Linked DNA regions of Sorangium aterium. The protein of the gene in region 2 binds, or shares a complex with, the protein of the main gene of each other region. Links are inferred from orthologs where the notes say so. Each region holds a gene or a part of one and is shown on either strand. Other genes may lie near its edges. The genes, in order: POL72_RS31790 and uvrB.

Region 1 (14,471 bases), on a different replicon or contig from region 2:
CGGCCGCGTCGTTACAGCCGGCGAACGGGTGCGGGTTCACGCAGTCGTTCACCTTGAGCTCGCTGTCGGCCTCGGCCGTCGATTCGGCCGCGGCCTGCAGCTCACCTGGATCGCCGGAGGGCCCTGCGCCCTCCTCATCGCCCGACGGCTCGGCGCCCTCGGGGACGGCGCACGCGGCGAAGGCCCCCGCGGCGAAGAACAGCACGGTGGACGCAGAAAATCTCGCCATCCCGACGTTGCGTGTCGATGACATGCCCCTCTCCTTGATGTGGCCTGGACCGATCCATCTCGTCCAGCCACCCCAGGTACGCGGGCAACGCTCGGTGGTTTCGCGCCACCGTCCAGCTTCGCGGTGGCCGAACCAAGCGACGGCCGGCGGCGCGCCCTCCGCGCCGCCGGAGCGCCGACTACCGGTTGACGGCGCTCACGACAGCTTGCCACTCCGTCGAGAACGAGCCGTCCGTGCGCTTGATGTCCGTCCCCGTGTCCCACAGCACGGGGACGACGCCGCGCGACTTCGCCGCCTCCACCACCGACCGCATCCACAGCGTCCGCGACGCGGGCTCACGGGGGTAGTTCGTGCCCAGCGTGACGCCGAACTCGCCGAGGATGATCGGGATGCTCCGCTGCGCGCTGAACGCGCCGAGCGTGTCGAACTTGCTCTTCAGCTCCGCCTTCTCGGGCTCCGAGCCCCACGTCGTCTTGGGAGAGCCCCAGCTCTCCACCGTGTCGAGGCCGCAGAAGGTGTAGGGCGTGTAGTAGTGGATCGAGAGGAAGAGGCTCTTCGTGCCGGCCGGATCGGTCGGCACCTTGAAATCGCTCACACAGGTCCTGTCGACGTCCGTCACGAAGCCGGCGATGAGCAGGGCGCGGCTCGCGTTGTAGCCGCCCTGCTCGCGCACGGTGGTGACGAAGAGCTGGTTCATCTCGTTCAGGGCGGCGTAGTCCGGCGTCCCGCCGTCATGAACGCCGTTGACCCAGTAGTTCCCCTCCTCGTTCATGCCCTCGAGGATCAGCTTGTGGCCGACGTCGCTGAAGGCCGTGGCGATCTGGGTCCAGTAGGACGCGAACCTGGTCTTGACGGCGTCGGTGAGCTTGTATTTATCGGTATTGTCCTCGTTGTAGATCCAGCCCCCGTCCCAGTGGATGTTCACGATCGAGTACATTCCGGCGGCCTCGATCCAGCCCACCACCTCCTTGACTCGGGCCATCTTGGCGGCGTCGATCGTGCCGTTGGCGGCGTAGGTGTCCCAGGCCACGGGCACGCGCACCGTCTTGATGCCGTGGCTGGCCATGCCGTTGATGAACGTCTGCGTGATCAGCGGCTGGCCCCAGCCCGTCTCCCAGGCGGTGGTGTTCTCCAGCGTATTGCCGATGTTGGCCCCGATACCCATGCCGGGGACCATGGCCGCGGCATCCGCCGGCGTCGCCGCTCCGCCGGCCCCGCCGGAGCCCCCGGTTCCCCCCGTGCCGGCGCCGCCCGCGCCGGCATCGCCCGTACCGGCGCCGCCCGCGCCGGCGTCGCCCGTACCGGCGCCGCTCGTCGTGGCGTCGCCCGTGGCCGTGCTTACGCTGCTGCCGCCGGTGGCTCCTCCAGAGGCCGCGCCTGCGCCCGACGTGGCATCGGGATCCGTCGAGCTGCAAGCGACCAGCAAGCCGAGAATCGAGAAGGAAGCGAGTCGATACGAGTGAGTCATGGGTCCTCTGCGGGTGATGGGAAGGGAGCTCGTCTCGCTCAGGTTGCGCTGCGCCCCTGCCTGCCGTCACAAATCGCACGGACGCTCCCGGACCGCGCTCCGCGCCGGATCCCGGGACCCCGAGCTCCGCCTTCGCGGCCAAGGGGCGCCGCGGGGCTCGCCGTCACCCTGCCGCCGCTCGCGGGCGGTGCGCCGCCTCGGCCCTCGGGCTCGGATGACTCAGCCGCTGGCCCAGGCGTTGATCCGCTCTGCCCAGCCGGCAGCATCGTCGATGGTGAGGACGAGCCGCCGATACCACTCCCCCTCGAGCTCGATGGTCAGCGGGTGCTCCTTCCGGCTCCGCACCCAGTACCAGAACTCCTTGCCGCGCGCGGTGAAGTACGTCCCCGCCTTGATCACCCCCGGCAGGGCCGTCCCGGGCGCGCGGATCTCCTTCCATGTGGAGGGCGGCAGCGCCGCCTCCGCCCGCGCCACGTGCTCGCGAGGCACCACGATGGGCCGGAGCCTCACGGCCCACAGCCGCTCGGCGCCTTCCAGGGTGAGCGTCAATCGATCCCCTTCGATACGAAGCTGCACGGCGACAGTCTAGCTGTTCGCGAGCACCTGGCGAGCAGGGGCCGCTGCACGACGCGCGCCGGCGCGCGGCTCACCCCGGTCACCCCGGATCGCGCCCGGGGATCTCCGGCCGCACGCGCACGCTCTTCCACCGCGCGAGCTGCACGAGCCCCGCGGGCGCGCCCCGCGGCTTGCTCACGTCGGCCGCGCGGCAGACGTGGACCTCCACCTTGGCGGCGCTCCTCGCCTTCGAGTACCACGCCGCCGCCGCCGCCGCGCGCTCGACCACCTCGCGCGGGACCTCCACGCGCTCGGGGTTGCGCACGATCACGTGGCTGCCCGGCGTACCGCCGGCCACGTGCAGCCAGAGATCGTGCGGCTCGGCGATCTCGAAGGTCAGCGCGTCGTTGTCGTCGTCGCCGCGGCCGACGAGCACCTCGAAGCCATCAATCGTGAGCGTGCGGTACGGCCGCCCCTTGCTGCCCATGCCGGCCCCCGTCGTCAGCCGGGCGCGGCGCCGGCGCGCGGCCCGGCGCCCGATTGCGCGGGCCTCTCCGGAGCTCTCGCCTCGCTCGCCACCTCGGCGGCGAGCCACGCGAGCAGGTCCCGCACGACCTCCTCGCGGTTGATCTCGTTCAGCATCTCGTGGCGCCCGCCGGGGTAGAACCGCTGCGCCACCCTGCGGAGGCCGGCGGCGCGGTACGCCTCGATCATCTGGGTGACGCCCTTGAGCAGCCCGCCGACCGGATCGCGAGAGCCGGAGAAGACATAGAGGGGCAGGTCCTTCGGGATGCGCGAGAGCCGCTCGGGGCGCGCCAGCGCCGCCATCCCGTCGAGCAGGTCGACCCAGAGCGAGGTCGTCGCGGGGAAGCCGCAGCGGGGATCGGCCATGTACACGTCGACCTCGGCGCGATCGCGAGAGAGCCAGTCGAAGGGCGTGCGCGTCGGCGCGAACACCTTGTTGAAGCTGTCGAAGCTCATCGTCTGGAGGAGCTGGCTCTTGCCGCGCTCGCCAAGCCGCCTCCGCTCCGCGCGGGCCACGAGCCGGCCCGCGTCCACGAGCGCGTTCGCCTTGCCCGCGGCGCCGGAGAGCACCGCGCCGTCGATCGAGCCGCCGTGCTCGATCAGGATCTCCTGCGCGAGGGCGGCGCCCATGCTGTGGCCGAAGAGGACGACCGGCAGGCCGGGGTGCTCGCCGCGCGCGCGCGCGAGGAGCTGCGCGAGATCGCGGACGACCCGCTGGAAGCCGCCCTGGCTCGCGAAGAAGCCGAGCTCGTCGCTCCCGCGCGCCGTCGCGCCGTGGCCGCGGTGGTCGTTCGCGTAGACGGCCCACCCGGCGGCGCAGAGCGCCTGCGCGAGGCGCGCATAGCGGCCCGCGTGCTCCGACATGCCGTGCGCGACGTGGACGACGCCGCGCGCCCCGCCGTCCGGGAGCCAGCGGTACACGAAGAGCTCTCGGCCGTCGTCCGCCTGAAACGTGAAGGTGTCCGCGGGCATCGCGAGCCGACCCTACCACCGCTCCGCGCTCGGCTGACCACGATTCTCGATGCTTCCGCGCCGAAAGGAGTTTTCGGTACGGTCCTCCATGGCATGACGTTCGCACAAAGGCCGGTCATGCCCGAGCGCCGATCGTTGCCCGTGCTCTCGTTGCGCGACACCGTCCTCTTCCCTGGGATAGCGACGCCCATCACGGTCGGACGGCTGAAGACGCTCCGCGCGGTGGAGGCCGCCCTCCGGGTCGAGGGAGAAGACAAGCGCATCTTCGCGGTCGCCCAGCGCGACGCCGCCGAGGAGCCCACCGCGGGCGGCCTCTTCTCGATCGGCGTGATCGCCCGCATCACCCAGGTGCAGCGGTTCGGGTCGGGCCTTCAGCTCGTGCTCTATTGCGAGCGGCGAGCGGCCGCGCCCCGCTACACCGAGGTCGACGGCGTGATCCGAGCCCCCGTCATCGAGCTCGCCGATCTACCCCTCCGTCCAGAGGAGGACGGCGCCCTCGAGGCGCTCTCCCGCGAGGTGCGCGAGCGCGCCGTCGAGTACGGCCGGCACCGCGGCGCGCCGGAGGACGTGCTCAAGCAGTTCGTCGGCAGCATGTACGGCCCGGCCGAGCTCGTGAACCACATCGCCTTCTACCTGGACCTCCCGACCCCCGAGAAGCAGGCGCTGCTCGAGATCCTCTCGACGGAAGAGCGGATGCGCAGCCTCGCGCTGCACCTCTACCGGCAGATCGGCATCGTCGAGACCCAGGAGAAGATCAGGACGACCGTCGAGGAGGAGCTCGGCGAGCGGCAGCGGGAGATCTACCTGCGCGAGCAGCTGCGCGCGATCCAGAAGGAGCTCGGCGAGGAAGACGACGAGAACGCAGCGGCACGTCTGGAGCACAAGCTGCAGCGGGCCAACCTGCCGCCGGAGATCCTGCAGGAGGCCCGGCGCGATCTCGCGCGGCTGCGGCGCATGGGGCGGGAGACGTCGCCCGAGGCGCAGGTCCTCATGACGTGGCTCGAGTGGGTGGCGGATCTGCCCTGGAACCAGCGGACCGACGACCACGTCGATCTCGATCGGGCGCGGGCGATCCTCGACGAGGATCACTACGGCCTGGGCGACGTGAAGGACCGGGTGCTCGAGTTCCTGGCCGTCCGGAAGCTGCGCCTGGAGCAGGCGAGGAGCGAAGGCGAGCGGAGCCGCGCCATCTCCCGCGGGCCGATCCTGCTCTTCCTCGGTCCGCCCGGGACCGGCAAGACGTCCATCGCGGAGTCGATCGCGCGGGCGCTCGGGCGCAAGTACGTCCGCGTCTCGCTGGGCGGGGCGCGCGACGAGGCGGACATCCGCGGCCACCGGCGCACGTACGTGGGCGCGATGTCCGGCCGCATCCTCCAGGGCATCAAGCGGGTGGGCTCGAAGAACCCTGTGATCGTCCTCGACGAGGTCGACAAGCTCGGCGCCTCCTACCAGGGCGATCCCGGCGCGGCGCTGCTCGAGGTGCTGGATCCGGCGCAGAACGACGGCTTCGTCGACCACTACCTCGGCCTGCCGTTCGACCTGTCCGAGGTGCTGTTCATCTGCACGGCGAACTTCCGGGAGACGATCCCCCCTCCGCTGTTCGACCGGATGGAGCCCGCGCTGTTCGCCGGATACACGGAGCAGGAGAAGCACGAGATCGCCCGGAAGTACCTGCTCCCCCGGCAACGGAAGGAGTGCGGGCTGCGCGAGGAGCAGCTGCGCGTGACGGGCACGGCGCTCGGCGGGATCATCAGCGGATACACGCGCGAGGCGGGCGTACGCCAGCTGGAACGGACGCTCGGCGCGCTGGCGCGGAAGGCCGCGCGCAGGATCGCGGGCGGCGAGATCGAGCGGGCTGTGGTGGGCGCCGACGAAGACGTGAAGGAATTGCTCGGCCGAGCGAAGATGCGCCTTGAGCGGAGGCTGCAATACGATCAGCCGGGGGTCGCGACCGGCATGTATTACACGCAGATGGGTGGCGACATCATGCACGTCGAGGCGAGCGTGATGCCCGGCAAGGGCGATTTCGTCCTCACGGGGCAGCTGGGCGACGTCATGAAGGAGAGCGGCCGCGCGGCGCTGAGCTATGCGCGCGCGCACGCGGCGGAGCTCGGCGTGCCGTCCGATCGGCTGCAGCGGCGGGACGTTCACATCCATGTTCCGGCGGGGGCGGTGCCGAAGGACGGGCCGAGCGCGGGCGTGACGATGGCCGTGGCGCTGGTGAGCGCCCTGTCGGGCAGGCCGGTCAGGAGCGACATCGCGATGACGGGGGAGATCACGCTTCGCGGGACGGTGCTGCCGATCGGGGGGATCAAGGAGAAGGTGCTGGGGGCGCACCGCGCGGGGATCTTCGAGATCCTGCTGCCGGCGGACAACGAGGCGGATCTCGACGATCTGCCGGCCGAGGTGAGGAGCTCGCTCGAGTTCTACCTGGTGAACACGCTCGACGAGGCGCTCGCGCTCTGCCTGCGGCTCCGCTCGATCCGCCTGGAGGCGCCCGAGGAGATGCCGCACGCGCGGGCATCCTGACGCGCGTCAGGTGGGCGGCGGGGAGGCCGGCGCGCCGGCGCCGCCGAGCGCGCTGGCCGGCGCACCCGCAGCGCCGAGCGCATCGGCCAGCGCGGCGGCCGCAGCGGCGGCGAAGGCGTCGAGCGTGGCGGGCTCGGTCCAGCGGGTCGCCTCGCGGGCGTCGAGCGCGTGGTGGGTCTCGACGAGGATGGAGGGCATGGAGGGGCGGCGCAGCACGAAGATGCGCTGTCCCGGGGGGCGCCGGTCGAGGAAGACGCCGGGCTGGGCGGTGTCCGGCTCGTACAGGCCGCTGTACGCGGCGCCGTCGTAGGGCAACAGGCCTGCTTCTTCCATGCGCCTCGCGAAGCCGCGCGCGAGCGCGAGCCGGAGGGCGCAGAGGGCAGGCTCGCCTTCGTCGGACCACAGGACGGCGAACCCCGGCGCGGCGAGGCTGAGCGGGCACTGGCGGCCCTGGCCGGGCGACCACGTCTCGGTCCTGCCGCGCACGTCCGAGTGCAGGCTGACGAAGGCGTCGGCGCCCCACCTGGCGGCGTCCTCGACGCGCTCCGCGTAGGGCAACGGCCGGTCGCCGGTCCTGCCCACGCGCGCCTCGAAGCGCCCCGTGGCGACGAGCCGCTCGGCGAGGGCGCGCGCCGCGGCGAGGGTGAAGTCCTGCTCGTCGACGCAGAAGCACGAGAGGTTGCCGGAGTTGCCAGGGGCGCCATGTCCGGCGTCGAGGTAGACGCGGCGGACCCCGAAATCCGGCGGAAAGACGGCGGAGGGGGCGACGACGCGGGCCCCTGGAAAGGGCCACCCGCTCGGCGCGATCGGGAGCTTGAGGGCGCGCCGCGCCGCGATCTCGCGCGGGGAGCCCGGGGCGAGCGCCCGTGAGAGGGCGGCTGCGCCGGCGGCGCCGGCGAGACCGAGGAGGAGCTTCCTGCGCGAGATCACCGCGGCTCCGCTTGCTATCAAAGGCGGAGCGCGGCGTCAGGTTCTCGGCAAACGAGCGTGGCCGAGGTGACGAAGGAGGCGCGACGTGGCGACATCCCGAGATCGCCCGGGACGCCCGAGGGATCGTGCCGCGGCGTGCCCCTCCGCACCTCGGCCAGATCCCGCTACTGGGCCGGCGTGTAGCAGACCTCGAGCTTCGGCCGGGGGGCGATGTTCGTTTGCTCGCTCGATCGGATGTCGGTCCGACCGTTCACATCGTGGAGCGCGACGCCGTAGTTCGGGGAACCATCCACCCAGGACTGCACGAGGGCCGCCACGTTGGTGGTCACGACGGCGCTCGCCTGGGCGACGGTGGCGATCGACGCCTCGACGGCCGCGTTGTACCCGGGGAAGTTGCCGGCGTGCACGGTCGACTCCTGCCAGGGGCCGTTCACGCGGTGCAGCTCGATGGTGCTGGCGCTCTCCTTCCACGTGTGAGACAGCGAGAGGGTCGCGGACTCGACGTCGGAGCCCGCCGGGATGAACGACAGATCGAAGGCCAGCACGCCCAGCTGCACGCCCTCGGGGAACGTGTTCATGACGACATACGGGTAATCGCCGTACGGCCACGAGACGCCGGGCTGGATATGCGCATCCTGCACGCTCCCGTACGTGCCGCGCTGCACGACCACGCACAGGGGCTCGGCCGGCGGGGGGGGCTCGCAGGCGTCGCCGATGCCGTCGGCGTCTGCGTCGGCCTGGGAGGGGTTGGCCTGCGCCGGGCAGTTGTCGCATGAATCGAACACCCCGTCCTGGTCCGTATCGGCGGCGACCACGGTGACATTATCGAGGAGCGTCCCCTGGCCGTTCGAGATGCCCAGATCGTTGAACTGGAGGCGCGTCGTCGTGCCGGAGGCCACGAGGGTATAGGTGTAATTGACCCATGCGGAGCTGGCGGTCGTGAGCGTGGCCACCTGCTGGCCGCCCCAGACGACGCCGAGCACGTTCTGGCTCGCGCTCGTGCCGGGGCGCGCGGCGAAGGCGAACCGGAGCTGGTAGGTCGCTCCCGGCACGGTCGTGAGGTTCTGATAGATGCCGCTCGAGTCCGTGGCGTCCAGCTCGACGTGCTGGCTGCCGTGCGCGGGGCTCATGCCGTTCGAGTGGTCGTGGATCTGGATCTGACCATAGGCGGCCTGCCAGCCGGTGATCGAGCCATTGTATATCGACGACGTGCCGGACGACACGTTCGGCGATTCGAAGCTGCCGTTCGTGACGATGTTGCCGGACGGGAGCACCGAGCAGGAGAGGAGCGCCGCCGCGCCCTCGCCGATGGCGTCTTCGTTATCGTCGCGTGGCTCGGCTGTCGCCATGCAGCCGGAAATGATCGAGGCGAGCGCGAGCGTAGAGGCAGAGATCGACAGATAGGCGGTTCTCATGGGAGAGCTCCTCGTCGCGGCGACGGCATAGCGGCGCCGCGCAGTGCGGCGAGCTGCCGCACGCTGTGGATTTAGAAAATACTATTTACAAATCGGGCGATGCTGAGGTGGTGCTCCATTTGCCCGAAGGCGGAGCGCTGAAGGCGTCATTCATCAACCAGCGCGTGCGGCACGACGGCACGGCCGTTACCAGGCGCTCGCCTCCCGGATCGTGGCCGATCTCGAGCTCCCTGGCCCCCAGGAGGACCTCACCCCCCTGGGGGGATGAGGGTCGTCGCCGGCCGGGCGATCGATGGACGAAGTCGGGCGAGCGCGGTCACGAGCGATTGTTGCAGCAGTCAGCCGTAGCGCTGTCTGGTTATATCATGAAGTGGGCGCGCGGATCATGGTCTTTCGCACCAGCCAGCGCCGCGACGAAGAATGCTGTCCTCCTGAGCTCGTGAGAAAAAGAGCCATCGTGGGCACCGTTGGCGCCGAGGGAAGAGGAGAGAGCAAAAATTCTCCATCTCTCCTCTTTCCCTCGGCGTTTCGGCGTCTTCGGCGTCTTCGGCGTCTTCGGCGTCTTACTTGCCTCTACAATTCAATTTCGCCACGTCACGGAACTGGGGCGAAATGGGGCACTGGGGCAAAATGGGACGGCCGGGCCCGCTCACCCCTCGCCCGCTCTCCGCTCGCGCAGCGGCAAGAGCAGCCCGAGAAAGACAACCGAGATCACGGTCCCCAGGGCGAACAGGCCTGCATAGCCGAGCCGCTGGGCGAGCGCGCCCGAGAGCCACACCGCGGGTGATTTGCCGAGCACCTCCACGCTGGCCAGCAGCGTGTAGTGCGTCGCGCCGACCGAGCGCCGGACACGCGACATCATGAAAGCGAACACCGCGGTCGTGAGGGCGCCGCCGAAGAGGTGCTCGGCCACGGTGACCGCGACGACGGCATTCGCGGTGGGCGCCCCCGCCGCGGCGAGGTACCACTCGCCCGCCATCGCGACGGTGCGCAGCGCCGAGGTCACCCCGACGGCGGCGAGCAGCGGGATCCGATGCGACAGGAGGCCTCCCGCGAGCGAGCCGGCGATCGACGCGACGAGGCCGTACGTGCCCACCCAGAGGCCGATCTGGTGCGGCGGGAAGCCGGCGTCGACGAGGAACGGCTTGAACATCATGTCGACCATCGCCTCGCCGAGCTTGTAGGTCCCGAGGAACGCGACGACCCAGAGCGCGCCGGGCGCCCGCAGGGCGGCGAGGACCGTCGCGAGCACCTCGCGGAGCGACCGGCGCGCGTGCGCCTCGACCTCGCTCGCGGGAGGCTCGCGCAGCGCGAGCGAGGCCAGCGCCGAGAGGAAGACGAGCACGGCCATCGCCCCGAACTGACCGCTCCAGCCGATCCAGGCGCTCGCCCAGACGAGCAGCCCGCCGGCGGCGAGCATGCCGACCTTGTAGCCGACCACCTGCGCGGCGTTCGCCAGGCCGAGCTCGCCGCGCCCGAGCAGGTCGATCGCGAGCCCGTCGACAGCGATGTCCTGGGTGGCCGCGAGCAGGTTCATCAGGAAGACCAGCGCGAGCAGGGCGCCGAGGTGGCGCGACGGCGGGACGAACGCGGCGGCCGCGCACGTGAGCGCGAGCAGCACCCCGAGCGGCAGGATCCACGAGCGGCGCCTGCCGATCCGCTCCCAGCCGTAGCGGTCGACGAGCGGCGCCCAGAGCGCCTTTGCCGCCCACGGGATCGCGAGCGCTCCGGCGAAGCCCACGCCGGAGAGCGAGACGCCGCTCGCCCGAAGGAAGACGGGGAGCGCCGTCGCCTGGAAGCCGAACGGGATGCCCTGGGCGAAGTACAGCGCGGCGAGGGCGGCGATCGTGCCGGCGCGCGTTCGGTCTGCCACGACGGACAATCGTAACCGAGCGGACGAGCTTCGGTCGCCCGAAACACGGACACTGGCGTACGGTTCGATCTCGATCCGGTCTCGATCCCGATGAGCACGCCGCACCGACTCACCCCGTCTGCCGGCCGGACGAGCCCGCGCCGATGATCGCCGACACGTTCTCTCCGCGGTCGCTCGCGCCGGCGGGCACGGTCCGGGTGCGGTGGCTGGGCACGGCGGGGTTCGCGATCGAGCACGCCGGCGCGGTGATACTCATCGATCCCTACCTCACGCGCGCTTCGCTCCTCCATTGCGTGGTCGGCCGGCTCGTCCCCGACGTGGCCGCCATCGCGCACCACGCGCCGCGCGCCGATGCGGTCATCGCGGGGCACACCCATTTCGATCATGCGCTCGACATCCCGGAGATCGCGCTCCGCACGGGGGCCACGGTCTTCGGATCCCGCTCCGCGGCGGCGCTCTGCCGCGCCGCCGGCGTCCCCGCGGCGCGCGTGCGCGACGTCGAGCGGGCGCCCGGCGGCGAGCCTGTGCTCGCCGAGGTCGGCCCGTTCCAGCTGCGCTTCTTCCCGAGCGCCCATTCCCGCCTGCTGCTCGGCCGGGTCCCCTTCCCCGGCGACATCTCCGATTGCGACCAGGTCCCGCTCCGGGCCGAGCGTTACCGGTGCGGCGCCGTCTTTGCGGTGGAGATCCGGGTCGCGGGCCGGCGCATCGTCCACCTGGGCAGCGCGGAGCTCGTCGAGGCGGGCCTCGATTGCAGGGAGCCCGACCTGCTCCTGCTCTGTGTGGCCGGCTGGACCGCATCGCGCGATTTCCCCGAGCGCGTCGCGCGCGCCCTGTCGCCGCGCGCGGTGCTCTTCTCGCACTGGGACAACTTCTTTCTGCCCCTCGATCGCCCCGCCGTCGCGCTCCCCGCGATGCAGGGGGAGCGCCTGGCAGAGCGCCTCGGCCGGGCGTCGCGCGACATGAGATTGGGTGTGCTGCCGCTGCTGGGCGAGGTGTGGCTCTAGGTCGAGACTCGCTATTTCCACGCCGTCCGCGGGGACTCTGTACCAGCGTGGAGGGGAGCTGTCCGGACAACCGTTCATTCGGTGGTCGAGGCGATGTTCCGACGCTCACCCGACCTCCGCCACGTGCCTCGCGCAGCCGGAACCGTCCCTGGCGAACGCGCTACCAGCTCCGCGCCGTTCTCACGGCCCGGCGCGCAGGAACGCCACCTTGATCCGCTTCTTCCCCCACCCGGAGAACTTCACCGTCGCGATCGGATCCGCCCCGGGATCCACGCTCTCGACCACGCCCGGCCCGAACCGCTCGTGGTACACCCGCATCCCGCGCCGCAGCGCGAGCCCCTCGCCGCCCTCGGCGCCCGGGTCGACCGCCTCCCGCTCGACATAGCGCTCGCCCGGCGCCCGGTCGGGGACGTCCATGCTGCGGCCCATCGCTCCCCTCGCGGGCTCGCCCTCCCGCGAGAACCGCGCCCCTGCGAACCGCTCTTCACCCTGCGCCTGCGCCCCGGGCCTCCGCTCGCGGCCCTCCCACGAGCGCTCCTGGCCGCCGAACCGGAGCCCGGACGCGGCGTACCCGCCGCCCCCGCCGAACCCGCCCTCGACCCGGCGCTGCGCCATCATGCTGGCGGGCGTCGCGATCGGACGCACCGAGGCCGGCGGCAGATCCGCGAGGAAGCGGCTCGGCAAGCCGTAGCGCGTCTGGCCGAAGATCGCCCGCCGCGCCGCGTGCGTGATCCAGAGCCGCTCGCGCGCCCGCGTGATCGCGACGTAGGCCAGCCGGCGCTCCTCCTCGATGTCGCCCTTGCGGTTCGGATCCTGGCTCCGGAACGGGAACAGATCCTCCTCCATGCCCGTCAGGAACACCGCGTGGAACTCCAGCCCCTTCGCGGCGTGGATCGTCATCATCGCGACCTTGGGCACGTCCGCGAGCGCGTCGACGTCCGACACCAGGCTCACCCGCTCGAGGTAGCCCGCGAGCGTCGCCTCGTCGCCCGCGGCGATCGCCTCCTGCTCGTAGTCGACGAGCGACTGCACGAGCTCGCGCAAGTTCTGGAGCCGCGCCTCCGACTCGACGCTGTCCTCCTGCTCGAGCGCCTTGGCGTAGCCCGATCGCGCGAGCACCTCCTCCGCCAGCGCGCTCGGCGACGCGCTCTTCGCCTCGGTCATGAGCCCGAGGATCAGATCGCGGAAGCCGAGCAGGCTGCGCTTCGCCGCCGGCGCGAGCGGCGGCAGCTGGCCCCCCGGCATCGCCGACGGCGGCACCCTCCCCTCCAGGATCGGATCGATCGCCTCGAACAGCGACACGCCCAGCAGGTCCGCCGCCTGGATGAGCTTGTCGACCGTGCTCTGGCCGATCTTGCGGGCCGGCACGTTGATGATGCGGTTGAGATCCACGTCGCTCTTGGGGTTCGCGATGACGCGCAGGTACGAGAGCAGGTTCTTCACCTCCGCCCGCTCGAAGAAGCGCGTGCCCCCGATGATCTGGTACGGGATGCGCGCCTCGCGCAGCACCTCCTCGAGCACGCGCGACTGCGCGTGGATCCGGTAGAACACCGCGATCTCGTTCGGCGAGACGCCCTGCGCGATGAGCTCGCGGACGCCCTCGACCACCCACGCCGCCTCGTCGTGCTCGCTGTCCGCCGCCACCACGTCGATCGGCGTGCCGTCCTGGTTCGCCGTCCAGAGCTCCTTCGGCTCGCGATCCGACGCGTGCCGGATCACGCCGAGCGCGCCCCGCACGACGTGCCCGATCGAGCGGTAGTTCTGCTCGAGCTTCACCACCGTCGCGTGGGGAAAATCGCGCCGGAAGCCGCGGACGATCCGGACGTCGGCGCCGCGCCAGCGGTAGATGCTCTGGTCGTCGTCGCCGACGACGCAGAGGTTGTCGTGGCTCTTGCAGAACGCCCGGACGAGCCGGTACTGCACCTGGTTCACGTCCTGGAACTCGTCCACGAGCACGTGGCGGAAGCGCCCCCGGAGATCCTCGCCGGCGAAGCTCGTCGGGTCCTCCGCGATGCGCAGCACGGAGAGCAGGAGGTCGTCGAAGTCCACCGCGCTCGCCGCCTTGAGGTGCCGCTCGTACGCCTCGAAGCACCGCGCGATCGCGTCGTCGAAGTAGCCCTTGCGCTCGAACTCGGCGGGCCCCCGCCCCTCCTGCTTCTCCGCGTGGATGCGCGAGAGCACCTGGCGGGGCGGATAGCGCCGATCGTCGAGGTTGAGCTCCTTGAGCACGCGGTTCATGACCGCCCGCTGATCGTCGTCGTCGTAAATGATGAAGTTCTTGTCGAGCCCGGCCGCCTCGTGGTGCCGGCGCAACAGGCGCGCGCACACCGCGTGGAACGTGCCCACCCAGAGGTCCTTCACGATGTCGGCCCCGATGAGCCCCTCCAGCCGGCGCTTCATCTCGGTCGCCGCCTTGTTCGTGAACGTCACCGCCAGGATCCGGTAGGGCGGGACACGGTGCGTGACGATGAGGTTCGCGATCCGGTACACGATGACCCGGGTCTTGCCGCTCCCCGCGCCCGCGAAGATGAGGAGCGGCCCCGCCGCGTGGCTGGCCGCGCGCGCCTGCGGCTCGTTCAGCTCCTCGTGAGGGAGGCCAGGCTCGGGCGGCGGAGAGCGGTCGGCGTCGTGTGCGGCGAAACGATCCACACGGGGTCGCTAGCACGACCTCCGCGCGAGCGGGAGCCCGCCGAGCCCCGGAGCCTCCAGCGGCGCTCCCCTGTTTTTTCCCCGGCAAATCACGCCCGCTGGCCGTAACCTCGCACGTCCGTGCGCCTCCGGCAGAGCACCGGGGGAGCAGCGGCCCGGACGACCGGCCCAGGAGAGACCATGCGCATCGCGCTGACGCACAACCTGAAGATCACGAGCTCCGCCGAGGAAGCCGAGTTCGACAGCCCGGAGACGATCGCCGCCATCGCCGGCGCGCTCGAGCGGGCCGGGCACGAGGTGGAGCGGATCGAGGTCAGCGGCC
Region 2 (14,328 bases):
TGACGGTTTACTCCGGCCCTTGTCACGGGGTCTTCCCGGCTGAAGAACGAACCATGATCGTGCTCGAGGTAACCCAGGGTCTCGCTGCCGGGCGCACCTTCGAGCTCCAGGGCGAGCTGATCACGCTCGGGCGCTCGTCGGACAACCGCGTCGTCCTCGACGATCGCCACGTCTCCGGGGCGCACGCGCGCATCGTGAGCGGCGCGGACGGGGTGATCCTCGAGGATCTGCGCTCGACGAACGGAACGAGCGTGACGCGGCGGGGCGAGCGGCTGGAGCTCGGCGCCGGGCGCAGCGCGATCGCCCTCCAGACGGGGGACGTCATCGAGCTCGGCTCCGGGGACGCGGTCACCCGGATGGTGGTGAAGATCCCGGAGGAGGCCGACGACGCGCGGGTCGTCTCGATCCGGCGCCTCGACGAGATCGAGCCTGCCGAGGCGAAGATCGAGCGCGATCCGAGCGCGCTGTCGGCGATGTACGCGGCGCAGAAGCGCATCGGCGCGGCGAACGATCTCGACGAGGTGCTCGCCGAGATCGCCGACGCGGTGCTCGCGCTGGTGCCGAGCTCGACCCACGTCACGGTGGTGCTGCGCGACGACGACCAGGAGCCGGGCGCGGCGCCGGCGGCGTTCGTGCCGGTGCTGACGCGGGTCCGGTCCGCGTCGGGCAAAGGGGGGCCGCCTGCAGGGCCGGTCCCGATCACGCGCAGCGTGTACCGGAAGGTGATCAAGGAGCGGGCGGCCGTGCTCGCCGCGGACGCGCCGATCGAGGTCGGGCAGTCCGAGTCGCTGATGGGCGCCTCGATCCGCAGCACCCTCGCCGTGCCGCTCTGGAAGGGCGAGGAGATCATCGGCGTGCTCCAGGCCGACAACCGGAGCGTGCCGGGGATGCTGAACGCCGGCGACCTGGAGACGCTCCTCGTGCTGGCGGCCAACGCGTCGCTCGCGGTGGCGAACGCCCGGCTCATCAAGCGGCTCGTGCTCGCGGAGGAGCGGCTCCAGAAGGAGAACAGCTTCCTCAAGGGGCGCGAGGAGCGTCGCCGGGGCGGCAGCGGGGGCGCGGTCGACATCATCGGCAACAGCGACGCGATGCGGAAGGTCATCGGGCAGCTCGACAAGGTGGTCGACACGCGCGTCACGGTGCTGATCGAGGGCGAGACGGGCACGGGCAAGGAGCTCATCGCCGCCGCCGTCCACTACCGCTCCCGCCGCCGCGACAAGCTGTTCGTCGCGCAGAACTGCGCGGCGCTGGCCGAGAGCCTCCTGGAGAGCGAGCTCTTCGGCCACAAGAAGGGGTCCTTCACGGGCGCCACCGAGGAGAAGAAGGGCCTGTTCGAGATCGCCGACGGGGGCACGCTCTTCCTCGACGAGATCACCGAGACCCCGCTGTCGCTGCAATCGAAGCTCCTCCGGGCGCTCCAGGAGGGCGAGATCCGCCCCGTGGGCGCGACGAGCCCGAAGCACGTCAACGTGCGCATCGTCGCCGCGACGAACCGGAACCTCGAGGACGAGGTGGCCAAGGGGCGGTTCCGCGAGGATCTCTACTACCGCCTCAAGGTCTTCCCGATCCGCCTGCCGCCGCTGCGAGAGCGGCGCGACGACATCCCGCTGCTCGCGACGCACTTCCTGGAGCGCTACGCGGACGAGATCGGCAAGCCGTGCGGCGGGTTCAGCCAGCAGGCGATGGAGCTGATGGTCGCGTACGACTGGCCGGGCAACGTGCGGGAGCTCCAGAACGAGGTGCAGCGGATCGTCATCCAGCTGGAGCCGGGGGCGTTCGGGACGCCGGAGCTGCTCTCGGCGAGGATCCGGCAGGTCGAGGGGCTCGTGGCGCGGGCGGGGACGCCGAAGGGGTCGCTCAAGGAGATGATGGACGCGGTCGAGAAGTTCTTCCTCCTGGAAGCGCTGCGCGGGCACAACAACAACAAGACCAACGCGGCGAAGTCGCTCGGGATCACGCGCGAGGGGCTCCACAAGAAGCTCCGGCAATACGGGATCTGACGGGACGGAGGGAGAGGGAGCCCTGGACGCGGGGGGAGCCCTCGGGAGGGGGTGTCGCGCGCGGGGCCGGCGGGGGGCCCTTCCCACGAACTCGCGCCTTGTGGTGGCTATGGCCGGCTGAACGGGTGGGGGAGAACCGGGGGCGACTCGCTTCGATGCGGGCCGGCGCTCGGGTTCGTGGGGCCCTTCCCCCGCCGGCCCCGCGCGCGACACCCCCTCCCGAGGGCTCTCTCCAGGGGATGGGAAAGAGCGTTTTCGAAGGTGCGCGCGGGCGGACGGGGGCGGAGATCGGGCGGGATGGAGTCGGGGATTTGCGGGCGATCTCTACGCGGCGTGGCGGGGACGCTGGGGTCTGGACGCGGGGGCGGGGGGGAGGCTCTTATCGCTTCGGATTGGCGCGCATCTGCTTCGAGATCTGCTTCCAGCGCCGCTTTTCCTCGATCCTCGCGCGCACGTCCTGCTGCCCGGCGAGGTGGCGTCGCTCGGCAGCCAGCTTGAGGTAGCCGCCGAGGCGCTCGGGATCGAGATCGCCGTCCTTGATGGCACGGAGCACGGCGCAGCCGGGCTCGCCGTCGTGCGCGCAGTCCCGGAAGCGGCAGGCCGCGGCGTGGGCCTCGACATCGTCGAAGCCGGCCGGGGCGCTGCCGCCCGCGGACCAGAGGCCGAGCTCCCGTATGCCCGGCGTGTCGATGAGGAGGCCACCGCCAGGGATCAGGAACAGCTCGCGGTGAGCCGTCGTGTGGCGGCCGCGCTCGTCCGACGCCCGGATCGCGCCCTCGCGCTGGACCTCCATGCCGAGCAGGCGATTGCTGAGCGCGGACTTCCCCACGCCGGACGAGCCAACGAGGGCGATGGTCTCCCCTGCCCCGATCTCGGCGCGGAGCGCGTCGAGGCCGGCGCCTGAGAGCGCGCTGACGAGCGCGACCCGCGCGGTGGGGGCGACGTCCCGCGCCGCGTCGATGTACCGCTCCGGATCCGGGCAGACATCGGCCTTGTTGAGCACGAGGACCGGGCGAGCGCCGCTGTCGAGGACGGCGTCGATGTACCGCTCCAGGCGGCGCAGGTTGAAGTCGGCGTTCAGCGACGTGACGATGAACACCTTGTCGATGTTGGCCGCGAGCACCTGAGCCTCCACCGTGGGCCCCGCGGCCTTGCGGCGCAGGCACGTGCTCCGCGCGAACGTGTGCACGATGTACGCGGGCCCGGCGCCGTCGCCAGGCCTGAGCCCCACCCAGTCACCGACGGTGGGGAGCGCCGCGCGATCCGCGGCCTCGTGCGCGAGGCGCCCGCTGACCACCGCGAGGCGCGGGCCCTCCGCGGTCTGAACGTGGTGCCTGGACGCGGAGGCGAGGACGACGCGCGCAGGCTGCACGGCATCCTCCAGACAAGCGAGCTGGCTCGCGAAGAAGGGAGTCCATCCGAGCCCGATCAGATCGGGCTGCATTTCGTGCTGCGAAGACGGATCAACGAGACAATCGAGGTGAGTTTGCATGACGGACGAGCGCTCCATGGCGTTCGGCCGCGCCCGAGCTCGGTGCGCGGCGATCGACGGACAGGGCGCGGCGGCGCACAAGCGCGCACGCGCCGGCCATTCCACGCGCGGGGCCGCCGCGGAGCGGAGCTCGTCGATCGATCAGGACGTCACGCCAGAAGACACGCCCGGCCAGGGCAGATCCCTGCGAGGGGCACGCGCTCAGGGCACACACGCGCCCCTCAGGGCACGCGGGCGACGTCGCGGAGACGTGGAGACGAGCTCAGCCGACCGCGGCGGAAACGACGGCGGCGGCGCAATGGGTGTGCGATGTGTTGGCACTCATGACCTAACCTCCGTGTCGGCTCACGTCACCACGACGCGACAGCAGCCAGAATCCTATGGTCCCGCGCCCACGTCAAGCGCTCTCGGGTCGGCCCGTCTGCAACGACAGCGAGCACAGCGCACGGAGCGCAGGCGACGAGCGCACGGAGCCCGCGTTGGAGAAGCGACGAGCGCGCGGCGAGGTGCGAGGCATGCGGCGAAGCGGGGACGTGCGTGGGCCGGACGGAGGCGCGCGGGACATGGGACGCGCTCGTTCCAGGTGCGCTCGTTCCAGGTAACAGCGGGTCGACAATTTCCGCTCGGGCGATGGTTGCCAATGGTTGCCGATAGTTGGAAGACCGACGAAGCCGGACGAGACCGCGCCTTCCCGGCGAGGCCACCCCGCCCTCCGGCCCTGACGGCCGCGGAGGTTGCGAGGAGCGCCTCGCCGCACTAGGGTCCTCCGCTCCATGCCCACACACTTCGAGCTCGTCTCCGAATTCAAGCCGTGCGGTGACCAGCCTCGCGCGCTCCAGGAGATCTGCTCCGCTTTCGAGCAGGGCGAGGCCTTCCAGGTCCTCCTCGGCGTCACGGGCAGCGGCAAGACGTTCACCGCCGCCAAGGTGATCGAGAAGCTGCAAAAGCCGACCCTCATCATGGCGCCGAACAAGACGCTGGCGGCCCAGCTCTACGGCGAGATGCGGGAGCTCTTCCCCAACAACGCGGTCCACTACTTCGTCAGCTACTACGACTACTACCAGCCCGAAGCCTACGTCCCGACGAGCGACACGTACATCGAGAAGGACGCGATCATCAACGACGCGATCGACCGCATGCGCCACGCGGCGACGCACGCGCTGCTCTCGCGGCCGGACGTGATCATCGTCGCCTCGGTGAGCTGCATCTACGGCATCGGCTCGGCCGAGAGCTACCACGGGCTCCTCATCAAGCTCGAGCGCGGCACCGAGATCCGCCGCGACGAGCTCCTGCGGCGGCTCGTCGACATCCAGTACACGCGGAACGACGTCGATTTCCACCGCGGGACGTTCCGCGTCCGCGGCGACGTCGTCGAGATCTTCCCGGCCTACGAGGAGGCGCTCGCGATCCGCGTCGAGTTCTTCGGCGACGAGATCGAGGCCATCAAGGAGGTCGACCCGGTCCGCGGCAAGGTGGTGGGCCAGCTCGATCGCTACGCGGTCTTCCCCGGCTCCCACTACGTCACCGAGCAGCAGCAGCTCAGGCTCGCGATCCAGGCGATCCGCGAGGAGCTGCGCGAGCGCATCGACTTCTACGACAGGGCCGTGCGCTTCCTGGAGAAGCAGCGTATCGAGCAGCGCACGATGTACGATCTCGAGATGCTGGAGCAGATGGGGTTCTGCAACGGCATCGAGAACTACTCGCGCCACCTCTCGGGCCGGAAGTCCGGCGAGCCCCCGCCGACGCTGATCGACTATTTCCCGAAGGACTTTCTCCTCATCATCGACGAGTCGCACCAGACCGTCCCGCAGGTCGGGGCGATGTACCGGGGCGACCGGGCGCGGAAGGAGACGCTCGTCGAGTACGGGTTCCGGCTCCCCAGCGCGCTCGACAACCGGCCGCTCAAGTTCGAGGAGTTCGAGCAGCACTACGCGCAGGTCCTCTTCGTGAGCGCGACGCCCGGCGACTACGAGCTGCAGAAGTCGGCCGGCTCGGTCGTGGAGCAGATCATCCGGCCGACCGGGCTCATCGATCCGCAGATCCACATCCGCCCGGTGTCCGGGCAGGTCGACGACCTGCTCGCGCGCATCCGGGAGCGGGTCGGCCGCGGCGATCGCGTGCTCGTGACGACGCTGACCAAGCGGATGGCCGAGGATCTGACCGAGTACTACACGGAGCTCGGCATCCGGGTCCGCTACCTCCACTCGGACGTCGACACGCTCCAGCGCGTGGAGATCCTGCGCGATCTCCGGCGCGGCGAGTTCGACGTGCTGGTCGGCATCAACCTGCTGCGCGAGGGGCTCGACCTCCCCGAGGTGTCGCTGGTCGCCATCCTCGACGCCGACAAGGAGGGCTTCCTCCGGAGCCCGCGCTCGCTCATCCAGACGATCGGCCGCGCCGCCCGCAACGTGAACGGCGAGGTCGTGATGTACGCCGATCGCATCACCGAGGCGATGAAGCGCGCGATGGACGAGACGAACCGGCGGCGCGCGATCCAGGAGGCGTACAACAAGGAGCACGGCATCACGCCGGCCACGGTGAAGAAGGCGATCCTCGACCTGTCGCCCACCTCGGGCACGCGCGACTACTACGCCGTGCCGAAGGGGACCGCGAAGCCGGCGGCCGAGGCGGGGCGCGCCGCGGTGGACCTCGTCGACCAGATCGACGCGCTCCGGCAGGAGATGTTCGCGGCGGCGGAGAACCTCGAGTTCGAGAAGGCGGCGCGGCTGCGCGATCAGCTCCGGCAGCTCAAGGCACAGCAGGGGGACGGGGACGCTGGCGCGGCGCGCGAGGCGGCCGAGGAGAAGCCGGCGCGGTCCGGGCGGCCGGCGAGCCGGCGCGGTCCGGGCGGCAAGGGGGGCGGACGGGCGGCGACGGGCGGCAAGGGGGGTGGACGGGCGGCGGCGGGGCGAGGGGGCGGGCGCTACCGATAGCGACGGAGCCCGCGGGGGAGGAGGCTGCGCGCGCGGGGGGCGGTGGGCCCTCCCACGAACTCGGGCCTTTTGGGGGGCTGTTGCCTGCTGGACGGGGTGGGTGAGTCCGCACGGCAATGGCTGCGCTGCGGGCCGGCCCTCGGGTTCGTGGGGCCCGCCCACCGCCCCCCGCGCGCGCAGCCTCCTCCCCCGCGGGCTCTTTGTGGGGGGATGGGGGGATGGGGGGGGTGGCTGCAGGCGCTACGAAGCGGGGGAGCGGACGGGGGCGGAACGCGAAGGGGGAAGCGGTGGTTCGGTAAAGGAGCTTCTTTTCGGGAAAGCATCGTTTTGCTTCGGGCGGCGCTGTATCGGCGTCGACCCTGGGGCGCGGCGCTGTTAAGGGGGCGCCGGCATGGCAGTCTCGCCCGATCCGATACTCGTCACCGTCACCGGTAGGGACCACCCGGGCATCACCGCTCGACTCACCGGCATCCTCAGCGACATCGGCGCCACGCTGCTCGACATCGAGCAGGTGGTGGTGCACGGAAACCTGAACCTCGCGCTCCTCGCGCTCTTCCCCGAGACACGCAGCGGACTCAAGGAGCTGCTGTTCGCCGCGAAGGAGCTCGGCGTGACGCTGGACTTCAAGCCGCTCGACGGCGGCGCGCCGCGGCGCGCGCCCGGGAGCCGGTACGTGGTGACAGCCATCGGCCGCGAGCTCGGCGCGAAGCCGCTGCACGACGTGGCGGCCACACTCGCAGCCCACGGCGCGAACATCGAGAAGATCGCGCGGCTGTCGGTCGAACGCCTCTCCTCCGTGGAGATCCAGGTGCTGCTCCAGCGCGAGGAGGAAGCCGACGCCCTCAAGCAGGCCCTCCTCGCGCTCGCGACGCAGAACAGCTTCGATCTCGCGCTGCAACGCGAAGGCCTCTTCCGCCGGAGCAAGCGGCTCGTCGTGATGGACATGGACTCGACGCTCATCCGGATCGAGGTGATCGACGAGCTGGCGCGCGCGAAGGGCGTCGCGGAGCAGGTGGCGAAGATCACCGAGCGCGCGATGCAGGGGGAGATGGATTATGACGAGTCGCTCCGCCAGCGGCTCTCGCTGCTCCGCGGCCTCGACGTCGGCGTGCTGCGGAAGCTCGCCGCAGAGCTCCCCATCACCGAGGGCGCGGAGACGCTCATCCGGGTGCTGAAGCGGCTCGGCTACCGGACCGCGGTGATCTCCGGCGGCTTCTCGATCGCAGCGGAGGCGCTGAAGGCACGGCTCGGGATCGATTACGCCTACTCGAACGCGCTGGAGGTCGTGAACGGACAGCTGACCGGCCGGGTCACAGGGCCGATCGTCAACGCGCAACGCAAGGCCGAGCTGCTCGAGACCATCGCCCAGGCAGAAGGCGTGTTGCTCGATCAAACCATCGCCGTGGGCGACGGCGCCAACGACCTTTTGATGCTGCAGAGGGCCGGCCTCGGCGTCGCGTTCCGCGCAAAGCCCAAGCTGCGAGAGGTCGCCGACACGTCCCTCTCCGCGAGCGGCCTCGACGCCATCCTCTTCCTGCTCGGCATCACCGAACGCGAGCTCCTCGAGGTGGCGTGAGCGACACGACACGACCCGTCCGGCCAGCAGCGGAGTCCCGCGGGACGCTGCGCCGTCGCGCGGGCATGCCGCACGCCCGCGCGACGGCGCGACGCCACGCTTGACAGGCGCACGCGCCCACAGGCCTGAACCGATTCAGTTCACGGCTGGCCCGTCGACACCGGGCGAGGGCTGCGGGACCCCCCCGGACGCCGCGGAGCACGAGGCGATGGCCGCGGAGCTCGCGCCGGCGATCACCGGACGCCGCGGAGCACGAGGCGATGGCCGCGGAGCTCGCGCCGGCGATCGAGTCGGCCCCGGGCTGGTGATCCCGGCGCGCTGGCCGGCCCCTCGCGGCCGTCCGGCGCGGCGCCCCGCCCCCCCGTCCCTGGCCAGGCGACGGTGTGGGAGAGGCTGCGCCAGGCTCTTCGCTCGCTCGCGGCGTTCGACCCTGCGCGGCGTTCGGCTCGCCCGCGGGCCGTCGTGCTATCCAACCGGGGCCATGCGGAGAAGCCGGTTCACACAACAGGCGCGATCCGTCGCCTGGAGCGGAGGTGATGCGTGAAGCGTCCGACGATCACGGACATCGCGTGGCGTGCGGGGGTGTCCAAAGGAGCGGTGTCGTATGCGCTGAACGGCAGGCCCGGCGTGTCGGAGCCGACGCGCGAGCGGATCCTGGCCATCGCGGCGGAGCTCGGCTGGCAGCCGAGCAACGCGGCGCGGGCGCTCTCCGACGGCCGCGCAGGCGCCGTCGGCCTGGTCATCGATCGGCCCGCGCACATGCTCGGCATCGAGCCGTTCTTCATGCAGCTCATCTCCGGCATCGAGGCGGAGCTGTCCGAGAAGGCCGAGGCGCTGCTGCTCAAGGTCACGGAAGATCGCGTGGCCGAGGTGGAGACCTACCGCCGCTGGTGGGCCGAGCGGCGGGTCGACGGGGTGATCCTCGTCGACCTCTGCGACGACGATCCGCGCGTGAAGCTGATCGAGGAGCTGAAGCTCCCGGCGGTGGTGATCGGCGGGCCGGCGGGCAAGGGGCAGCTGCCCGCGGTGTGGAGCGACGACGCGAGCGCGATGCGGGCCGTCGTCGACTACCTGGCCGCGCTGGGTCACCGGTCGATCGCGCGGGTCGCCGGCCCCGCGGAGTTCGTGCACACAGCGGTCCGGACCAAGGCGTTCACCGCGGCCGCACGCCAGCGGCGCCTGGATCGGGTGCAGACGGTCCACGCCGACTACACGGGCGAGGCGGGCGGCCAGGCCACAAGGCGGCTGCTGGCCGAGGCCTCGCCGCCGACGGCCATCGTCTTCGACAACGACGTGATGGCCGTGGCCGCGCTCGCGGTCGCCCACGAGATGCGCGTCCACGTGCCGGAGCGCCTCTCGATCGTGGCCTGGGACGACTCGGCGCTGTGCCAGCTCGTGCACCCCGCCCTGACCGCGGTGCGCCGCAACATCGCCGAGCACGGCTCCCGCGCCGCCGCGCTGCTCCTCCGCCTCGTCGCCGGAGAGCCGGTCACCGACGACGAGTGCAGCGCGCCGACGCTCGCGACGCGGGGCAGCACCGCCCCGCCCCCCCGCGCATGAGACGGCCTCGCCCGAGCGAGGGCGCGGCCCTCCCGCACGGGCGTGTAGACTGAACCGATTAAGTAACGTAACCTGAACCGATTATGCATCCCGCCGGCCGCGCCGCGAGCAGGGTGACGGACGGTGTTCGAGAGCGCCGCCCTGCATGACCAGGACGTGAGGACTATGCACCGCAATTTCGCCAAAGTCGCAGTTCGTCAACAGGCGATCGCCTGGCTGGGGGCCAATTTCTGGTCGAGGCGCGGCGGCCCGCTCATGTGGCAGAGCTATGATCCGTTCGTGGTCCGCGAGGAGCTCCGGGTGCTCGCCGATCACGGCCTGACCATGACCCGGTCGTTCTTCTACTGGCCTCACTTCATGCCGGAGCCGGACCGGATCGACGAGGACTGCGTCGCGCGTTATGCCGATTTCCTCGAGGCGCACGTCGAGGCGGGCCTCACGACGATCCCGACCCTCCTCGTCGGCCACATGTCCGGGGAGAACTGGGACCCGGCCTGGCGGCGCGGGCGGGACCTCTATGGCGACGTGTGGATGGTGGCCCGGCAGGCCTGGTTCGCCGAGCAGATGGCGCGGCGCTTCGCGGGGCACCCGGCGGTGACGGGCTGGCTCGTCTCCAACGAAATGCCGATCTACGGCGAGCGCGAGCGCTCGATCCGCGAGAACGTCACGAGCTGGGCGAGCCTGGTCGTGCAGGCGCTGCGGGCCGGCGGGGCGAGCCAGCCAATCTCGATCGGCGATGGCGCGTGGGGCATCGAGGTCACGGGAAACGACAATGGGTTCTCCGTCCGCGATCTCGGCGCGCTCGTCGATTTCCTCGGCCCGCACGTGTACCGGATGGAGAACGACCTGGTGCGCCAGCACTACGGCGCGGCGTTCGTCTGCGAGCTCACGGGCTTCCTCGGAAAGCCCGTCGTGCTGGAGGAGTTCGGCGTGTCATCGGCTTTTGCTTCCGACGAGAACGCCGCGCACTACTACCGGCAGGTCCTCCACAACACGCTGCTTGCCGGCGCCACGGGCTGGATCGGCTGGAACAACACCGATTTCGATCTCATCCACCAGGATCCCTACAGGCACCACCCCTTCGAGCTCCACTTCGGGCTGACGACCGTCGACGGCCGCCCCAAGCCGCAGCTCGAGGAGATGGCCCGCTTCGCGAAGGTGCTCTCCGACATCGACGTCCTCGGCTGTGAGCGCGAGCCGGCCGACGCGGCGATCATCGTCCCATCGTACCTGGAAGGCGCGTTCCCGTTCACGGAGGCCGAGGACCGCAGCTATCTGTTCACGATGCTGCGGCAGGCCTACATCGCGGCGAAGGAGGCGGACCTGCCGGTCGGGCTGACCCGGGAGCGAGACGGGATCGCCGAGGACTGCCGGCTTTACCTGCTGCCGTCGGCCAAGCAGCTGACCGCGCCCACATGGCATCTCCTGGAGCGGCTGGCGTCCGCCGGAGCGGTCGTCTACGCGTCGTACTGCCACGGCACGCACGGGTCGCAGCGCGGGCCGTGGTACGCGCACCTCAACGCGATGTTCGGCGTCGAGCACCAGCTGCGCTACGGGATGGTCGATCCGATCGAGGACGATCGCGCGAAGCTCACCTTCGAATGCCCGTTCGGCACGATCGCGGCGGGCACGACGCTCACGTTCCCGGTCTCCGGCACCGAGAACAGCCGCGCTTACCTGCCCGTGCGCGCCAGGGGCGCGGAGGTCGTCGCGGTCGACCAGCGCGGCCGGCCTGCGCTGCTGCGGCGCAAGATCGGGAGCGGCAGCGTCGTGCTCTGCACCTATCCGATCGAGCACTTCGCCGCGGCGACCCCGCGGATCAACCCGGAGCCGACCTACCGGCTCTACGACGCGCTCGCCGAGCTCGCCGGCGTGAAGCGGCCGGTGACGGTGGACGACCCGCGCGTCGCGGCCGACACGCTGCGCCACCGCGATGGCCGCCGCTTCGTGTTCCTGGTCAGCCAGGCGGATCAGCCGCTCTCGGTGAAGCCCGCCGCGGCCTCGGGGCACCTGACCGAGCTGGGCGGCAAATCCCCGGTCCACGCCGTGGAGCTCTCGCCGTTCGACGTGCGGATCCTCGAGCTGCGATCAGGGCCGCGGTGAATCGTCCGGTTCCGGCGCGCCCGGCGCCGAGAACCGGAGCAGGAGCAGCCCGGCCAGCGAGACGACCATCCCTGCAACCGTGATGCTCCACGGCAGGAGCTCTCCTTCGATGACGCCTTGCCCCCACGACGGCTTGAAATAGAGGAGCGACACCGCGAGCCCGTTGTTCAGGGCGTGAAGCAGCGCTCCGGGCAGCACGGAGCCGGTGCGGTGGCGCGCGTAGCCGAGCACCAGCCCGAGCGAGAACGTCGGCAGGAGCCGGTACACCGACCCGTGCGCGAGCCCGAAGAGGAGCGCCGAAACGACGATCGCCACCGCGGGCCCGGCGCGGCGCAGGCCCGCGTAGACGAGGCCGCGGAACAGGAGCTCCTCGCAGACGGCCGGCGTGACGGCGACGAGCAGCAGGACGACCGGGTACGGCTGCCCGCCGAGCAGCACGAGCTCCCCTAGCTCACGGGCGAAGGGCTCCGGCGCGGGGAACCACCGGAGGACGGTGCCGCCGATCGCGGCCCACGCCGAGACGCCGAGGAGCAGCGCCCCGGCGACGCCGCGGACCGCGGGCGCCCTGAGGCCGAGCGACGCCCGCGGCGAGTAGCCGAAGCCGGCGACCAGCGCGAGGGTCGGAACCAGGAAGAAGCCGACCTGCGAGACAGCGAGCTGGACCGCCACGCTGGCGCGGGCGATGAGCAGGCTGCCATAGAAGAAAAGCACCTGGACGCCCGCGAACGCTGCCAGCGAGAAGCCCGTTGAGGGCACGCCGCCGGCCCGGCGCCCCAGGCCGAGCACGGCGCGCGCCGACTCGTGCCCCCCGAGGAGCACGCTCTCGCGCTCGAAGACACGCGCGGCGAAGAGGAGCGCGAGGCAGGCATAGAGCGCCGAGGAGACGAGCGCCGTGAAGAGGAGATCGGCCGGCGCCTCTCCGACGAACAGCGCCTTGATCAACACCGCGATGTTGAGGACCGGGGCGTAGGCCGTCCACGGGTTGAGCTCGACCACCGGCAGGGCCGTGATGCCGGCGAGCAGCGAGAGCGGCAGGTACGCCGGCATGAGCGCGTTCTGACCGTCCTTGAAGTCCTTCGCGAACACGGCGAGCGCGAGGAACAGCGCCGAGAACAGGAGCGTGACCGGCACGAGCAGCACGAACGTCAGCGCGAAGGTGCCGGGGCCGACCACCATCGCGTCGGGCAGCAACCGGCTCACCGTGAGCGACATGCTCACCACGTTGCCTAGCGCCGTGAGCAGCGAGATGACCCACACGGCCAGGAACTTGCCCGAGATGATCTCGATGGGCCGCACGGGCGCGCACAGCAGCGTCTGCATCGTGCCGCGCTCCTTCTCGCCCGCCGTCAGATCGATCGCGGGGAGGAAGCTGCCGAGGAGCGACATCAGGATCAGCAGCATCGGCATCATCGCGCCGAGGATCTGGCCGACCTTGCGGCTGTCCGCGGCGACGTCGCGCGGCACGACGTCGAACGCGCGCGAGAACCCCTCGGGCAGGCCGCGCTCCACCTCTCGATTCGCGATGATGGCCCTGCGGGCGCGCCGCAGCGCGCCCTCGAGGCGCGCCTCCGCCGTGGCCGAGTCGGCGCGGACCGAGTCGAAGTAGATCGCGACGGCGCCCTTCCCGCCGCGCCCGAGCTCGGCCCCCAGCGAGGGCCACGGGACGAGCACCGCGTCGACCTTGCGCTCGCTCACCGCGGCGCGCGCCGCAGCGAGCACGGGGTTCTCCGGCTCGATCCACCTCGGCGGCTCGGCCTCGGGGGGCGGCGCCTCGCCCTCGTCCGGCGCGGGCGCCGGCCCCGCCGGCGGCGCGAGCGCCCCGGAGAGGAGCCCCTCGCGCACGTCGGGGGGCGCGCCCGCCCACGGCGCGAGCTCGATCTTGCCCGCCGCCGAGAGCCTCGTCTGCAGGTCCTCGGCGAGCTCTCCCCAGACCGCGATCCTGGACGGGCGCGCCTCGCGCGCATCCGCCTCGAAGCCGACGAGCTTGCTCATCGCGAGCGCGAAGAGCGGGTAGAGAAGGAGCGGGACCACGACGAGGCGCACGAGCGTGCGCCGATCCCGGAGCGACTCGACGAGCTCCTTGCGGAGGATCGTCCAGACGATGGCGAGCCTCACGGCGCCTCAGCCTCCTTGCGCGGGCGCGCTCGGGCGCTCGGACGTATCGCGCGCAGCGCTCGGGCGGCTCCGCTCCACGTGGTGGAGGAAGGCGTCGGTCAGGTTCGTCGTGCCGGACCGCCCGAGGAGCTCGGGCAGCGTGCCGGCGTCGACGACGCGGCCCTCGTGCATGAGGGCGATGCGGTCGCAGAGGTACTCGGCCTCGCTCATGATGTGCGTCGAGAAGAGGATGGCCCTGCCCGCGGCGCGCTCCCGCCGGATCGACGCGACGATGAAGCGGCCGCTGAGGATGTCGAGCGCGGTCGTCGGCTCGTCGAGGATGAGCACCTGCGGCTCGTGGAGGAACGCGCGCGCGATGTTGGCGCGCTGCTTCTGCCCCGTGGAGAGCGTGCCGCACGGCCGCGACGCGAACGCCTCCATCTCCAGGTCGGCCACGAGCGCGTCGATCCGGCGCGAGAGCGCCGCCTCTTCCATGCCGTACAGCCGACCGAAGTAGCGGAGCACCTCGCGGGGGGTGAGCCGCTGGTAGAGCTGCGTGTCCCCGGAGAG

What was found.
Region 1: the proteins of uvrB (region 2) and POL72_RS31790 are in contact, whole or in part, in a crystal structure (PDB 7EGT), measured with the Thermus thermophilus proteins. The link is inferred for Sorangium aterium from one-to-one orthologs. Residues at the interface, in WP_096411307.1 of Thermus thermophilus: Glu23, Leu25, Arg26, Asp27, Gly28, Glu29, Arg30, Phe31, Arg55, Glu326, Asp327, Phe328, Glu379, Ser382, Gln383, His398, Gly400, Arg401; in WP_096412145.1 of Thermus thermophilus: His654, Arg656, Phe657, Gln666, Asp668, Glu669, Lys680, Arg681, Leu682, Ser683, Lys685, Tyr686, Ala687.

The regions. Positions count from the first base shown.
Region 1 is NZ_JAQNDK010000004.1:110,821-125,291, reverse strand. Bases 11,416-14,471 are described here. They hold POL72_RS31790 (ATP-dependent helicase), read right to left. Parts: upstream 14,150-14,471; coding sequence 11,681-14,149; downstream 11,416-11,680. Other genes in these bases: POL72_RS31785 (D-alanine--D-alanine ligase family protein), read left to right, coding at 14,330-14,471; POL72_RS31795 (MBL fold metallo-hydrolase), read left to right, coding at 11,416-11,500. Outside these bases: POL72_RS31840 (hypothetical protein), read right to left, coding at 1-253; POL72_RS31835 (glycoside hydrolase family 5 protein), read right to left, coding at 408-1,697; POL72_RS31830 (hypothetical protein), read right to left, coding at 1,917-2,273; POL72_RS31825 (NFACT RNA binding domain-containing protein), read right to left, coding at 2,353-2,739; POL72_RS31820 (alpha/beta hydrolase), read right to left, coding at 2,754-3,749; lon (endopeptidase La), read left to right, coding at 3,867-6,278; POL72_RS31810 (N-acetylmuramoyl-L-alanine amidase family protein), read right to left, coding at 6,285-7,208; POL72_RS31805 (DNRLRE domain-containing protein), read right to left, coding at 7,373-8,623; POL72_RS31800 (MFS transporter), read right to left, coding at 9,273-10,496; more of POL72_RS31795, read left to right, coding at 10,640-11,415. UniProt on the Escherichia coli protein: A helicase with DNA-dependent ATPase activity. Unwinds DNA duplexes with 3'-5' polarity. Translocates on single-stranded DNA with 3'-5' polarity. Initiates unwinding more efficiently from a nicked substrate than double-stranded DNA.
Region 2 is NZ_JAQNDK010000002.1:2,297,372-2,311,699, reverse strand. Bases 3,933-6,845 are described here. They hold uvrB (excinuclease ABC subunit UvrB), read left to right. Parts: upstream 3,933-4,265; coding sequence 4,266-6,425; downstream 6,426-6,845. Other genes in these bases: serB (phosphoserine phosphatase SerB), read left to right, coding at 6,817-6,845. Also shown: POL72_RS23645 (sigma 54-interacting transcriptional regulator), read left to right, coding at 54-2,000; rsgA (ribosome small subunit-dependent GTPase A), read right to left, coding at 2,380-3,444; more of serB, read left to right, coding at 6,846-8,001; POL72_RS23625 (LacI family DNA-binding transcriptional regulator), read left to right, coding at 8,542-9,561; POL72_RS23620 (cellulase family glycosylhydrolase), read left to right, coding at 9,817-11,664; POL72_RS50985 (ABC transporter permease subunit/CPBP intramembrane protease), read right to left, coding at 11,650-13,779; POL72_RS23610 (ABC transporter ATP-binding protein), read right to left, coding at 13,786-14,328. UniProt on the Escherichia coli protein: The UvrABC repair system catalyzes the recognition and processing of DNA lesions. A damage recognition complex composed of 2 UvrA and 2 UvrB subunits scans DNA for abnormalities.